Regions from separate parts of the Stenotrophomonas sp. YJH_SMC_69 genome, predicted to be linked through region 4. Evidence: predicted binding sites of a transcription regulator. Region 4 holds the regulator's gene; each other region holds the start of a gene.
What was found. Region 4 encodes FliA, which starts transcription of late flagellar genes. Its sites were predicted from a motif close to TAAAGTTTNNCNNNCNNNGGCCGATAA; they were not measured.
Positions count from the first base shown of each region.

Region 1 (3,235 bases), on a different contig from region 4:
GGTGCCGGGGGTGACGATGCGCACCACCTTGCGTTCGACCAGGCCCTTGGCCAGCGCCGGGTCGCCGATCTGCTCGCAGATCGCCACCGACTCGCCCAGCGCCACCAACCGCGCCAGGTAGCCTTCATAGGCATGTACCGGCACGCCGGCCATCGGAATCGGCGCGCCGCCGGAGCTGCCACGCTGGGTCAGGGTGATGTCGAGCAGGCGCGCGGCCTTGCGCGCATCGTCGTAGAACAGCTCGTAGAAGTCGCCCATGCGGAAGAACAGCAGCAGGTCCGGATACTCGGACTTGGCTGCGAAGAACTGCTTCATCAGCGGGGTGTGTTCGGCGGACTTTTCTTTGGACATGGGGCTCGTGAATCCGGGGCGTCCGTTCGCGCCGGAGGGCAGCGGCAACGGAGCGGGTACAGGGCCGTCCATGGTAACTGCTGGGGCACAGGGCTGCCGCCACCGGTGGCAGGCGGGTACCGCACAGCGACGAGGTCAGGCCGGGACCAGGGTGATCTGCCGGTGGCTGGCGAAGATATCCATCACGATCTCGAAGTAGGTTGGGCCCTCGCCCTGTTGCAGGGCGTCCAGCTGGCGCGCAATGGTCCGCGTGTTGAAGGTGCCCGGGGCTTCCAGCTTGGACTGCAGCCACTGGCATGTGGTAGTTCGTCCCAGTGCGGCGCGGCTGTGCTCGATATCACTCCAGATCACCGTGGCCCGCTCATGGCCGGCCAACACGCCATAGACGCCATGCAGCAGATCATCCAGGGCGTCCAGGCTTGGCCCGAGCTGCCAGTCCTCGCCGGCCATGAACACGCGGTTGATCTCCGCATACAGGCTGGGGATGTCGTGAATGGCACAGCCTTCGATCTGCAGGATGAGCGTCATATGTCGACTGTAGCGTTGTTCCCTGTGCGTTGGACATGGCTGAGCGCCGGATGCTTTGGGGACCCATGCTGGGGTTTGGCAAACTTCTTTGCTGAGTCAAGTGCTCGGCACTCCCGTCGTGGCGCGCGCCGGTTTGCAGGGAAGAAAACGACGTGACCCATCGCCAATAGCAGGGCCATCAGCTGGTAGAGAGTTCGCCCGAAGTCTTCTTCTTCATTGATTGGTGCCATCGGCAGCAGGACCCCCTCGGGCGCGTTCAACTTCCACTGTCAGTGATGACTGGCTGGGTGATGGAAATAGATTCTCCTCCTGTATCATCGGCAATAAAGGTCTGGAAAATTGTTTCTGGGATGGTCAGTAACGTTGTATCTGCGTCTCCGGTGAGGTGGGGGGAGTTTGATCTGTCCCCGTTGTGAGCAGGGTGAGGTGTTGAAAGCTCAAGTAAAGGAGCGCGGCGTTCAGATATTTGTCTGCGACGAGTGCGATGCCGTGTGGTTCTCCTTCGCTGCTATAGGGGTCTCTCCGTTCAGAGACCTTGAGCGGTATCTTGAGGAAATTTCCGTCGCCCCGTCCTGGGAGTCAATTTCCGTGGACAGGCATGAGTAGAAAGTACGCAGTTTCCATGCACTCCTCGATCGTATTGCCTCAGCGCAGCGCGTGGGTCCGTGCAGCATGGGGTGACCTTCCCGTCTCCTACTTCCAGAGCGACGAGAATCTCAATGACTGCGGTTTTATTGACTTGAAGGTCAATAAGTGGGAGATCAGTGGCAGTCGATTGTAATGGGGTCTGGACCCCTTCATCAGGGTTGAAATACTCAAGGGTCGGGGCCCTGCGATGGCAGATGCCAGATTGCAGCCCTGACGGTAGTCGCGAAGCAGCGCGTTGTTCCTCTGGACAGAAGGGTGCCGGGATCGATGGGCTTCATCCTCCCCCTCCGTGCATCAAGTGACGGTTTCTGCGGTCACGACTCGCGAGCGCTGCGTGATGACTGCGATTGATGTGCTCGTGCATTGATATGCCCGGCAGGAATAACCACCTCCATTAAGTGTGTCCTTCACACCTGTCTGCATAGTTCCAGAGATTTGGATCGATACAATAATATCGACCCATAAAGTTTCCCCGCGCTGCGCCGCCATCGATCGTACGGCCATGATCAAGGGAATTGAGATGCTCGCCTTACGCAACCTCCGAGTGGGATCCCGGCTGGGTGCCGGGTTTGGATTGCTGCTGCTGTTCATCGTGGCCATCGTTGGCCTGGCGCTGTACGGAAATCACCTGAAGTCCGCCCAGTTCGAGAAAGTGGTGGACGTCAACATGGTGAAGATGCGGCTGTTGAACGACATGCTGGATACCAACAACGCGGTGTTGATGCACCGCCGCCTGATGGTGATCAAGCGCGGCGAGGATTTCGACAGGGATTATCAGAAGGCGCAGGAGCTGTCGCAGACCTACGACGGTATCTGGGCCAGGTACATCAGGATTCCGCGCGACGCGACCGGCGATACCCTGGTGGCGAAAATCGACGCGGCACGCAAGGCCACCGACGCCTCCACCCGGCGTCTTCACGAGCGCATGAAGGCCGGGGATTTCGACGGCGCGGCCAAGGAACTGCTTGCCGAGCAGGGGCTGGCAACCGCGTGGAACGAAGCGATCTCGACCCTGCTGCGGCATCAGGAGACACTGACCGAGCGCAGCCGCGAGGAATACCGTTCAACCGAATCCTGGACCGGCACGCTGTCGATCGTGTTCGGCGTGTTGAGCCTGGTACTGGGCTCGCTGGCCGCCTGGGCCATCACCCGCAGCCTGACCCGCCCGCTGGAAGGCGCGGTGAAGCTGGCCGACGGCATCGCCAATGGGCGGCTGGACAACAGCATTGACGCCTCCGGCAACGATGAGGTCACGCAGCTGCTCAGGTCGATGCAGCGCATGCAGGCGCAGTTGCAGTCGGTGATGGCGGCGCAGGGCGAGTTGGCCCGCCAGCACGATGCCGGCAGCCTCAGCTATCGCATGGACGAGAGTGCCTTCCCTGGTGACTACGGGCGCATGGTGCACGAGACCAACGCGCTGGTCGGCTCACACGTGCAGGTACAGAACCGGCTGATCGAAGTGATGAAGCATTACGCCCGTGGCGACCTGTCGGTGGACATGGATCCGCTGCCGGGCGAGAAGGCGGCGATCACCCAGGCAATGGACGAGACCAAGACCAGCCTGTCGGCGATCAACAGCGAGATCCGCCGGCTGGCGACGGCCGCGGCGGCGGGCGACTTCAGCCTCCGCGGCGATGAAGATCGCTTCGCCTACGATTTCCGCGACATGGTGGCCGGGCTCAATCGCCTGATGCAGACCACCGACCAG
Region 1 is NZ_JCAFTS010000001.1:321,158-324,392, forward strand. Features, by position in the region: gene mutS (DNA mismatch repair protein MutS) at 1-351, opposite strand, end outside; gene AC5P8F_RS01550 (barstar family protein) at 487-879, opposite strand; gene AC5P8F_RS01555 (methyl-accepting chemotaxis protein) at 2,048-3,235, shown strand, end outside.
Region 1: the regulator FliA is predicted to act here: its motif matches at 1,990-2,016, upstream of AC5P8F_RS01555 (methyl-accepting chemotaxis protein).

Region 2 (3,235 bases), on a different contig from region 4:
TCCGGCTGGCATCGCAGGGCACGGCGGCCATCCCGTCACGCCCGCTGGCCGCACCGGTACCGCGACAGCTCGCAGTCGCCGCGCCTGCGGCAAAGCCGGCCCCGGCACGTGCGCTGCGCACGGCAACGGCCCAGCCGGCGCTGGCCACGGACGGCGACTGGCAGGAATTCTGACAGAAGCACGGGGTCAGATCCCTTTCCCGCGGGAAAGGGATCTGACCCTTTACGCATGGAAAGTGATGCAAATCCCACTTCATAATCCGGGGCAGACGCCGATATCCCCATCGAGCCTCGCGCCAACGCGTGCTGGCGCCCGCCCCTGACCGTAGATTCCATGTCCGACGGCAACGACACTGCAGTGCATGATGTCCACGCGGCCGATGCCGCGGACGAACGATTCCTGGTCCGCAACCCGCGCCAGCTGCGCCAGCTGCTGCGCTCGCTGATCGACCAGCGATCGCTGATCAATGCCCATATCGACGGCCGCGACCGTTCCTTCCCGACCGCCCTGCTCGACCTCGACGAGGACGAGGACTTCCTGCTGCTCGATGGCAGCCCGCAGGAAGCCTCCAACCGCGCCGCCGAGCAGGCCGATCACCTGCTGTGCTTCGCCCAGCTCGAACGCGTGCTGGTACGGTTCCGGCTGCACGAACTGCAGCGCGTGGACAACGACGGCCATGTGGCCTTCCGTGCGCCGCTGCCTGACGAACTGGTGCACCTGCAGCGCCGCGAGCTGTACCGGCTGGAGACGCCGGTCACCGACTCACCCCACCTGCTGCTGCCGCCTGGCGAAGCGCGCGCCGAAGCCCTGTCGATGCGCGTAGTGGACATCAGCGGTGGCGGCCTGGCCGTGGTGGTGCCCAATGACTGCGCGGTGTTTGGTCTGCAGAAGCGCTATCCGGCGCGGCTGTCGCTGCCGGACGGCCCCGACCTGGATATCGAACTGGTGGTCTGCAACCTGCTGCCGCAGCGTCAGCCCAATGGCATCGAGGTCAAGCGCGTGGGGATGCGCTTTGAATGCCTGCCACGCGGCGCCGACAGCGCCATCCAGCGCTACATCTTCCGCATCGACCGCCAGCGCAAGGCCCGCCGCAACGGCGAGCTCTGAGGCCGTCCGACCGGTAGTGCCGGCCGCCGGCCGGCAACCCTGGAACGCGTGCCGGGGTCAGATCCCTTTTCCCTGAAAAGGGATCTGACCCCATCCACGGCACTGCCCGGCACCTAAAGTCCCCCCCGGCGGGGCCGATATCGAGCCTGACACCGGGACTTCCGGCAGAACCAGGACCCCTCGATGAACGACAAGACCAGCTCCGCCGCCAGCGCCGGTGGCGAATTTCTCAGCTTCACCCTTGGTGATGAGCACTACGGCGTGGACATCCTCAAGGTGCAGGAAATCCGCGGCTACGACGCCGTCACCCGCGTGCCGGACGCCCCGGACTACATCAAGGGCGTGATCAACCTGCGCGGCACCATCGTCCCGGTCATCGACCTGCGCCTGAAGCTGCGCCTGGACAACGCCCGCTACGATGCCTTCACCGTGATGATCGTGCTGAACGTGGAAGACCGCGTGGTCGGCATCGTCGTCGACAGCGTCTCCGACGTGATCCCGCTGTCGGCCGAGCAGATCCGCCCGACCCCGGAATTCGGCGCCGCCGTCGACACCCGCTTCATCTCCGGCATCGGTACCCACGACGATCGCATGCTGATCCTACTGGACATCGAGACCCTGCTCGACAGCGCCGACATGGGCCAGGCCAACCTCGCCGAAGACGTCGCTGCCTGAGCAACCGGAACTGCTTCACGTTCCAGTCACAAAACCCTTCAGTTCCCTTCGGCGGTGCCGATAGGGGGACAGAAGCCGGTCGCGCAGGAGCGCGCAGGACCGGCCCGATCGTTACCATCCCCGGAGATACCCTCGATGAAGTCCCTGTTTGCGTTCGTCTCGGCCGCTGTCCTGGCCACCACCGCCGCCTCCGCTTTCGCCCAGTCGGCCGACATGATCCCGCCGGAAATGGCGCCGCGTTCGGTCGGCAAGGACGGCATGGTCTGTGGCAAGGTCGAAAAGGCCCGTTACGCAGAAGGCTCCGAAGGCCAGCCGACCTTCCTGTACATGGGCGGCGCCTTCCCGCGCCACACCTTCTCGGCGCGCATCGCCGGCGAGAACCGCGGCAAGTTCTCCTTCCCGCTGGAAACCCTGGAAGGCAAGACCGTCTGCGTGATCGGCAAGATCCAGCGCGACGCCTCGCGCGCGGAAATCGAAGTCAGCTCGCCGGCTGGGCTGAAGCTGGCCAACATCAAGTAATCCGCTGTTCGTCGGACCACGCCGGGCCTGGTCCTGGCGTGGTTTCTGCTGCAACCGGGCCCGATGCCCGGGCGCGTCTGCCTTAGGAGCTCGCAACGCCCATGCCGTGGATCAACAACCTGAAACTGATGCCGAAACTGCTGCTGACCTTCGGCGTCCTCCTGCTGGTGATGCTGCTGCAGGGCATCGTCGCCTATCGCGGCCTGCATTCGCTGAACAACGTGACCACCGAGCTGGCCGGTTCACGCATGGAGAGCATCCGCATGGCCGGCGAGATGCGCGGCATGCTGGGCGAGTACCGTAATGCCGCCTACCAGCAGCTGATCCGCGCCAGCGATGACGTCAAGTCCGATGCGCGCAAGCAGGGCGTCGACCTGCGCGCCAGCATGGACAAGTCGATCAAGGAGTATCCGAAGCTGGTCGACAACCCGCAGCAGAAGAAGCTGTTCGACGCCTTCGCCAAGGAATGGAAGGACGCCCTGGCATCCTATGACAGCGTCACCGAGATGCTGGAACTGGACCTGCCGGACGACGCCATCGATACCTTCGTCGGCGAAACCCGCACCAAGCACCGCAAGGCCGCCTCCGCGCTGGAGGCGCTGATCGCCGAAGACAACCGCCTCGCCCGCGCCTCGCGCGAAGAGGCCGCATCCACCTACTCCGCCTCGGCCGTGCTGACCGTGATCGCCCTGCTGGGCGGCGCCGCGCTCGGCCTGGTGCTGGTGTGGCTGTTTGCCCGCGCCCTGGTCGGCAGCGTGCGTGGCGCCGTCTCGGTGGCCAACGACGTGGCCGGCGGCAAGCTCGATGGCCACATCGACGTCAGCCGCCAGGATGAAGTGGGCGAACTGATGCAGGCCATGCAGCGCATGCAGCGCGACCTGCGCGAGCGCATCGAGACCGACCAGGCCATCGCCCGCGAGAACCTGCGCATCCG
Region 2 is NZ_JCAFTS010000022.1:717-3,951, forward strand. Features, by position in the region: partial or broken gene AC5P8F_RS20515 (methyl-accepting chemotaxis protein) at 1-173, shown strand, start outside; gene AC5P8F_RS20520 (flagellar brake protein) at 334-1,107, shown strand; gene AC5P8F_RS20525 (chemotaxis protein CheW) at 1,291-1,782, shown strand; gene AC5P8F_RS20530 (hypothetical protein) at 1,918-2,301, shown strand; gene AC5P8F_RS20535 (methyl-accepting chemotaxis protein) at 2,403-3,235, shown strand, end outside.
Region 2: the regulator FliA is predicted to act here: its motif matches at 1,222-1,248, upstream of AC5P8F_RS20525 (chemotaxis protein CheW).

Region 3 (3,235 bases), on a different contig from region 4:
ATGCTGCCTGCTGTGGCCGTTTCCATGCCGGTGAAGCCGCGCCTGATGCAGAGCACCTGATGCGTTCGCGCTACAGCGCCTATGTGCGTGGCCTGGCTGACTACCTGCGCCAGTCCTGGCATCCGGACACGCGTCCGGCCGAGCTGTCGCTGGACGATGCCCCCGGCCAGCGCACCCATTGGCTGGGCCTGACCGTGCACGAGCACACCATCACTGGTGCTGACAGCGCCGAAGTCCGCTTCACCGCGCGCTACCGCATCGGCGGCGGCAGCGCGGTGAGGATGACCGAGCACAGCCGCTTCCAACGCATCGACGGCCGCTGGTACTACCTCGACGCGGTCTGAGCACTACGCGCCGTGCGCTGCCAGAACGCGCTGGCCGCCGTGCGCGCGCACCTGGTTGCGGCCCCCGTCCTTGGCCACATACAGGGCCTGGTCGGCGGCCTTGACCACGGCCATCGGCCGCGGATCCACGCGGCTGTCGGCCAGCCCGATGCTCACCGTCACCTGTACCACCTGGCCGCTGCCACCGCGTCCGCGCCGCTGGCGGCCGGCTTCGTGGTCACGGCTGCGGGTGCTGCGGTCGCGAAGCTGCATGCGGGTGTCCTCGATGCTCTGCCGCAATGCTTCCACGGCATCGACACAGGCTGCCGCCGGCCGGTCCAGGAACACCACCGCGAACTCCTCGCCGCCATAGCGGAACGCACGGCCACCGTCGCCCACCCGCGCCAGCCGCGACGCCACCAGGCGCAGCACATCGTCGCCGGTGTCGTGACCATGGGTGTCGTTGAATGACTTGAAGTGGTCAACGTCCACCATCGCGATGCTGTAGGTACCGCGTGCCCGCTGCAGGGTCTCGTTGAACGCCCGTCGCCCCGGCAGGCCGGTCAGCTCATCGCGGAAGGCCATGTGGAAGGATTCCTGCAGCATCGCGCCCAGCATCAGCAGCAGGGCGGCACTGCTCAGCGCCGGCAGCAGCACCGGCTGCAGGAAGATCCGCGGCAGCATCCACCACAGGCACAGAAGGGCCAGCAGCATTGCCGTGTGCAGTGGCCGCGGATGCCGCCAGGCCTGCCAGCCCAGCGCTGCGGTCGCCAGCAGGAACAGCAGCGCCGGCAACTGCGCCAACGCGTTCCAGTTGGCGGGAATCCAGGCCCAGTGACGGTTCGACAGCAGATCGTGCATCCCCCGCGGCTGCTGTGCCGCCAGCAGCAGGAAGACCAGCAGCGCCGCGCCGCACACTACGCTGCGCAGCAGCAGGTCCTGGCGTCGGCGTCCGCGTTCCGGCCATCGTGCCAGTCCGGCGAACAGCAGCGGCACCCACGCCGAGATCGCGTGGAAGCGCAGCGGGGTCAAGGCGTCGACATGGCCGCTGCGCAGGTAGCCACCGACGTCCCGGTGCAGCAGGGCGAATACCACCGCCACCACCAGCAGCAGGCACAACGTGCGCATCTGGTGGTAGAGCAGGGCCAGGCCTGCACCGAGACAGGCCAGCAGCCAGGGCAGGATGCGCTGCGCCGGGCTGGCGACATCCTCGGTGCCCAGCGCCATCCACAGCACCAGGACGACCAGCACGGCGGGCAGCACGAACAGGTAATGCGCAGGCTGGCGGAGCGGATGCAGGGGCACGCGGTAAGTCCAGTGCGGTGACGATGCGGCCGCAACATTGCCGTTAGCGGCGTCCCCACGCACTTCTTGAATGCGCGTGCCCGCTGTCATGTGAACGTGGTGATGTGGTGCCATGACGTTGCGCTCACCGTCCTGCGCCGATGCTTTCGGCATGGACAGCGTACCCACCGCCGTCGCTGCCCCGCAGCGCGATCTCGCCCGCCGCTTTGCACAGGTGCGGGCGCGCAGCCTGCAGCTGGCCGCGCCGCTCAGTGCCGAGGACGCCATGCTGCAGAGCATGGCCGACGCCAGTCCCAGCAAGTGGCACCTGGCCCATACCACCTGGTTTTTCGAACGCTTCGTGCTGGCCGGTTTCGCCACCACGCCCGCGCATGACCCGGCCTGGGACTATCTGTTCAACAGCTATTACAAGAGCATCGGCCCGGCGCATGCGCGGCCGCAACGCGGTCTGCTGTCGCGGCCCTCGCTGCAGCAGGTGCGCGACTACCGGCAACAGGTCGACATGCAGGTGCAGTCACGGCTGGCAGCCGGTGACCTCGACGCGCAGGCGCTGCACCACCTGCAGTTGGGTCTGCAGCACGAACAACAGCACCAGGAACTGCTGTTGACCGACATCAAGCATGCGTTCTGGTGCAATCCACTGCAGCCACCGTATCGCGACGACCTGCGGCCCGTTGCCAGCACCGCCGCGACGCAGGGCTGGATCGAATCGCCCGAACGCATCGTCACCGTCGGTGCCGCGGCATGGCCCCGGCACGCCGCCTTTGCCTACGACAACGAATCGCCGCAGCACCGCGTGCTGCTGCCCGCGCATGCCCTGGCCGAGCGTCCCGTCAGCAATGCCGAGTACCGCACCTTCATCGAGGCAGGGGGGTACCGCGAACCGCGCTGGTGGCTCAGCGAAGGCTGGGCGCTGCGAGAAGCCGAAGGCTGGCAGCACCCCCTGTACTGGGATGATGCCCTGCAGCGCGAGTACACCCTGGGTGGTTGGCGCGAGCTGGATCCGCATGCGCCGGTCTGCCACCTCAGTTACTACGAGGCCGATGCCTGCGCCCGCTGGGCCGGTGCGCGCCTGCCCAGCGAGTTCGAGTGGGAAGCGGCCGCCGCGTCGCAGCCCCTGCGCGGTCATTTCGCCGATGACGATCACCTGCACCCGCAGGCAGCCGGGGGCAGTGGGCTGCGGCAGCTGTTCGGTGATGTCTGGGAATGGACCGCCAGCGCCTATGGTGCCTACCCGGGCTTCCGCTCTTTTGACGGCAACCTCGGCGAATACAACGGCAAGTTCATGTGCGGGCAATGGGTGCTGCGCGGCGGCAGCTGTGCCACGCCCCGTGGCCATGTGCGCGCCAGCTACCGCAATTTCTTCATGCCGCCGGCGCGCTGGCAGTTCTCCGGACTGCGCCTGGCCAGGGACCTCATATGAGCACGGTGCATGACGCGCTGCAGGCGCTGACCGACCTGACCCCCAGCCGCCAGCAGATCCTGGCCGATGCGCTGGCCGGTCTGTCATGCGCATCGCGGCAGCTGCCTTCCAAGTACTTCTACGATGCCCGCGGCTCGCGTCTGTTTGAACAGATCACCCAGACCCGCGAGTACTACCCCACGCG
Region 3 is NZ_JCAFTS010000010.1:6,162-9,396, reverse strand. Features, by position in the region: gene AC5P8F_RS16295 (YchJ family protein) at 1-344, shown strand, start outside; gene AC5P8F_RS16290 (GGDEF domain-containing protein) at 348-1,628, opposite strand; gene egtB (ergothioneine biosynthesis protein EgtB) at 1,780-3,051, shown strand; gene egtD (L-histidine N(alpha)-methyltransferase) at 3,048-3,235, shown strand, end outside.
Region 3: the regulator FliA is predicted to act here: its motif matches at 1,672-1,698, upstream of AC5P8F_RS16290 (GGDEF domain-containing protein).

Region 4 (3,235 bases):
CCTGGGCCCGCGCGACCGTGCCCTGGCCGCCCAGCTGCAGTGGCTGCGCGCCGCGCGCCAGGTGCGCACCCTGCTGGTGCTGCCGGCCAACACCAGCTTCGGCGACATGGACGAGGTGGTGCGCCGCTTCGGTGCGGCCAACCTGCAGGGCCTGGTGCTGAGCAAGCTGGACGAGACCGGCCGCTTCGGCAACGCCCTGTCGGTGGCCGTGGACCACGCCCTGCCGATCACCTGGGTGACCGATGGCCAGGACGTCCCGGAGGACCTGCACCGGGCCAGTGCAGCCAATCTTGTACTTCGCCTTGAAGATTTGCGCCGAGCGGCCGATATGCCCTGCAACCCGGAGTTGAACCATGCCGTCGCGTGAGTACGCCAAGCTGACCAAGACCTTCCCGCTGTCGGCCACCCGCAGCGAGCCGCTCGGCCCTGTGCGCACCATCGCGGTGACCGGCGGCAAGGGCGGCGTGGGCAAGACGAATGTGTCCGCCAACCTGGCGGTGGCGCTGGCCGGCATGGGCAAGCGCACGCTGCTGCTGGACGCCGACCTGGGCCTGGCCAACATCGACGTGATCCTGGGCTTGAACCCCACCTTTACGCTGGCCGACCTGGTGGCCGGCCGCTGCTCGCTGGACGACGTCATCGTCGAAGGCCCGAACGGCGTGCTGGTGGTCCCGGCCGCTTCCGGCCGCCGGCACATGGCCGAGCTGGCCCCGGCCGAGCATGTCGGCCTGGTCAACGTGTTCTCCGAACTGGAACGCGAGCTGGACATCATGGTGGTCGATACCGCCGCCGGCATCACCGACGGCGTGCTGACCTTCTGCCAGGCCGCGCAGGACACCGTGGTGGTGGTCTGTGACGAACCGGCCTCGATCACCGACGCCTACGCACTGATCAAGGTGCTGTCGCGCGAGCGCGGCGTGGACCGCGTCCAGGTGGTGGCCAACATGGTGCGCGACCCGAACGAGGGCCGCGTGCTGTACGAGAAGCTGACCCGCGTCTGCGAGAAGTTCCTCGCCGATGTCTCGCTGAACTACCTGGGCTGCGTGCCGCAGGATGACTGGCTGCGCCTGTCGGTGCAGCGCCAGCAGCCGGTGGTGAAGGCCTATCCGTCCAGCCCGTCGGCGCTGGCGATCACCGAGATCGCACGCCGCACCGCGCGCTGGCAGGCACCGACCGAACCGCGCGGTGGCGTCGAGTTCTTCCTCGAACGCATCCTCAAGCAGCGTGGGGTGGCCGCATGAAAGGCGCAGCCCACCAGTACAGGGAAGTCCAGCGCTCGGCGGCCAACGAGGTCATCGCCCAGCATTCGGACCTGGTGCGACGCATCGCCCACCACCTGGCCGCGCGCCTGCCGGCCAGCGTCGAAGTCGATGATCTGATCCAGGCCGGCATGATGGGCCTGATCGAAGCCTCGCGCAGCTACGACGCCGACCAGGGCGCCTCGTTCGAGACCTATGCCTCGATCCGCATCCGCGGCTCGATGATCGACGAGATCCGCCGTGGCGACTGGGTGCCGCGCTCGGTGCACCGCCGTGCACGCGACGCCGCCGCCACCATCCGCCGCCTGGAACAGAGCACGGGCCGTGCCGCCAGCGCCACCGAAGTGGCCGCCGCGATGGAGATGCCGCTGCCGGAATACCTGCGCCTGATGGAAGACGCCGCACGTGGCCAGGTGCTGAGCCTGGAGTCGCGCATCGAAGACCAGGGCGAACTGGATACCGTCGCCCAGGGCGGCCCGACTCCACAACAGGTGCTGGAGCGCGGCGAGTTCGGCCGTGAGCTGGGCAAGGCCATCGGCCACCTGCCCGAGCGCGAACAGCTGGTGCTCTCGCTGTACTACGAGCAGGAGCTGAACCTGAAGGAGATCGGCGCGGTGCTCGGCGTGAGCGAGTCGCGGGTCTGCCAGATCCATGGCCAGGCCGTGCTGCGCCTGCGCGGCCGCCTGAAGATTTTCGAGGCCGTCGACGCCGGCCTGGAAGAATGAACATCCCCGAGGCGACTGCCCCCGGCCGCCCGGAATGAACAACAAAGGAACTCTGCTTTGAACAAGAACATGCGCATCCTCATCGTCGACGACTTCTCGACCATGCGTCGAATCGTCAAGAACCTGCTGGGCGATCTGGGCTTCACCAACACCGCCGAAGCCGAGGACGGGCATGCCGCGCTGTCGCTGCTGCAGAGCCAGCCCTTCGATTTCGTCGTCACCGACTGGAACATGCCGGTGATGACCGGCATCGAACTGCTCAAGGCGATCCGTGCCGACGCCAAGCTGAAGACCCTGCCCGTGCTGATGGTCACCGCCGAAGCCAAGCGCGAGCAGATCATCGAAGCGGCCCAGAACGGCGTGAACGGCTACATCATCAAGCCGTTCACCGCGCAGACGCTGGAAGAGAAGCTGGGCAAGATCTTCGAACGCCTGGCGGCCAGCGCCTGATGGATACCACGGTCGACAAGAACGCCCTCGCCCTGCGCCTGCAGGAAGCCCTGGATGCCCTGGAGTCCGGTGACGAAGCCGCCTGGCGGCAACGCATCGACGGACTGGTCGCGCTGCGCACGCAGCCGATGATGAGCGGCCTCTCGCGGCTGGCCCGCGAGCTGGGGCAGGCCCTGGGCGAACTGCCGACCGTGCCCAGCGAGGCCGGCGAACTGGACGATGCGTGCGCACGCCTGGACCACGTGGTGGCGATGACCGAACAGGCCACCCACCGCACCCTGGACCTGGCCGAGGAATGCCGCAGCCTGACCGAGCAGCTGCGCGCCGAAGGCCTGCAGCCAGGCCAGGACGCGCAGCTGGAGCGCATCCGCCACAACCTGACCGAGATCGCCCTGACCCAGAGCTACCAGGACCTGACCGGGCAGATCATCCGTCGCGTGGTCGGCATCGTCCGCCGCGTGCATGAAGGCTTCGGCGCGCTCGGCCTGCCGCCGGAACAGCATCGCACCGACCCGGAACTGGCCGGGCCGGCACTGAAGGGACTGGACCGCCACGCGGTCTCGCAGAACGACGCCGACGACCTGTTGTCGGATCTGGGGCTGTAAGCATGAGCGCGGTATCCGACGACATCACTGCCGATTTCATCATCGAGGCACAGGAAATCCTGGATCGCCTCGGCGAACAGCTGGTGTCGCTGGAGCAGGCACCGCAGGACACCGAACAGCTCAACGCGGTGTTCCGGGGCTACCACACGCTCAAGGGCGGCGCGGGTTTCCTCGGTGTCACCGCCATGGTCGAGCT
Region 4 is NZ_JCAFTS010000018.1:27,109-30,343, forward strand. Features, by position in the region: gene flhF (flagellar biosynthesis GTPase FlhF) at 1-367, shown strand, start outside; gene AC5P8F_RS20185 (MinD/ParA family ATP-binding protein) at 354-1,241, shown strand; gene AC5P8F_RS20190 (RNA polymerase sigma factor FliA) at 1,238-1,984, shown strand; gene cheY (chemotaxis response regulator CheY) at 2,042-2,434, shown strand; gene AC5P8F_RS20200 (protein phosphatase CheZ) at 2,434-3,039, shown strand; gene AC5P8F_RS20205 (chemotaxis protein CheA) at 3,042-3,235, shown strand, end outside.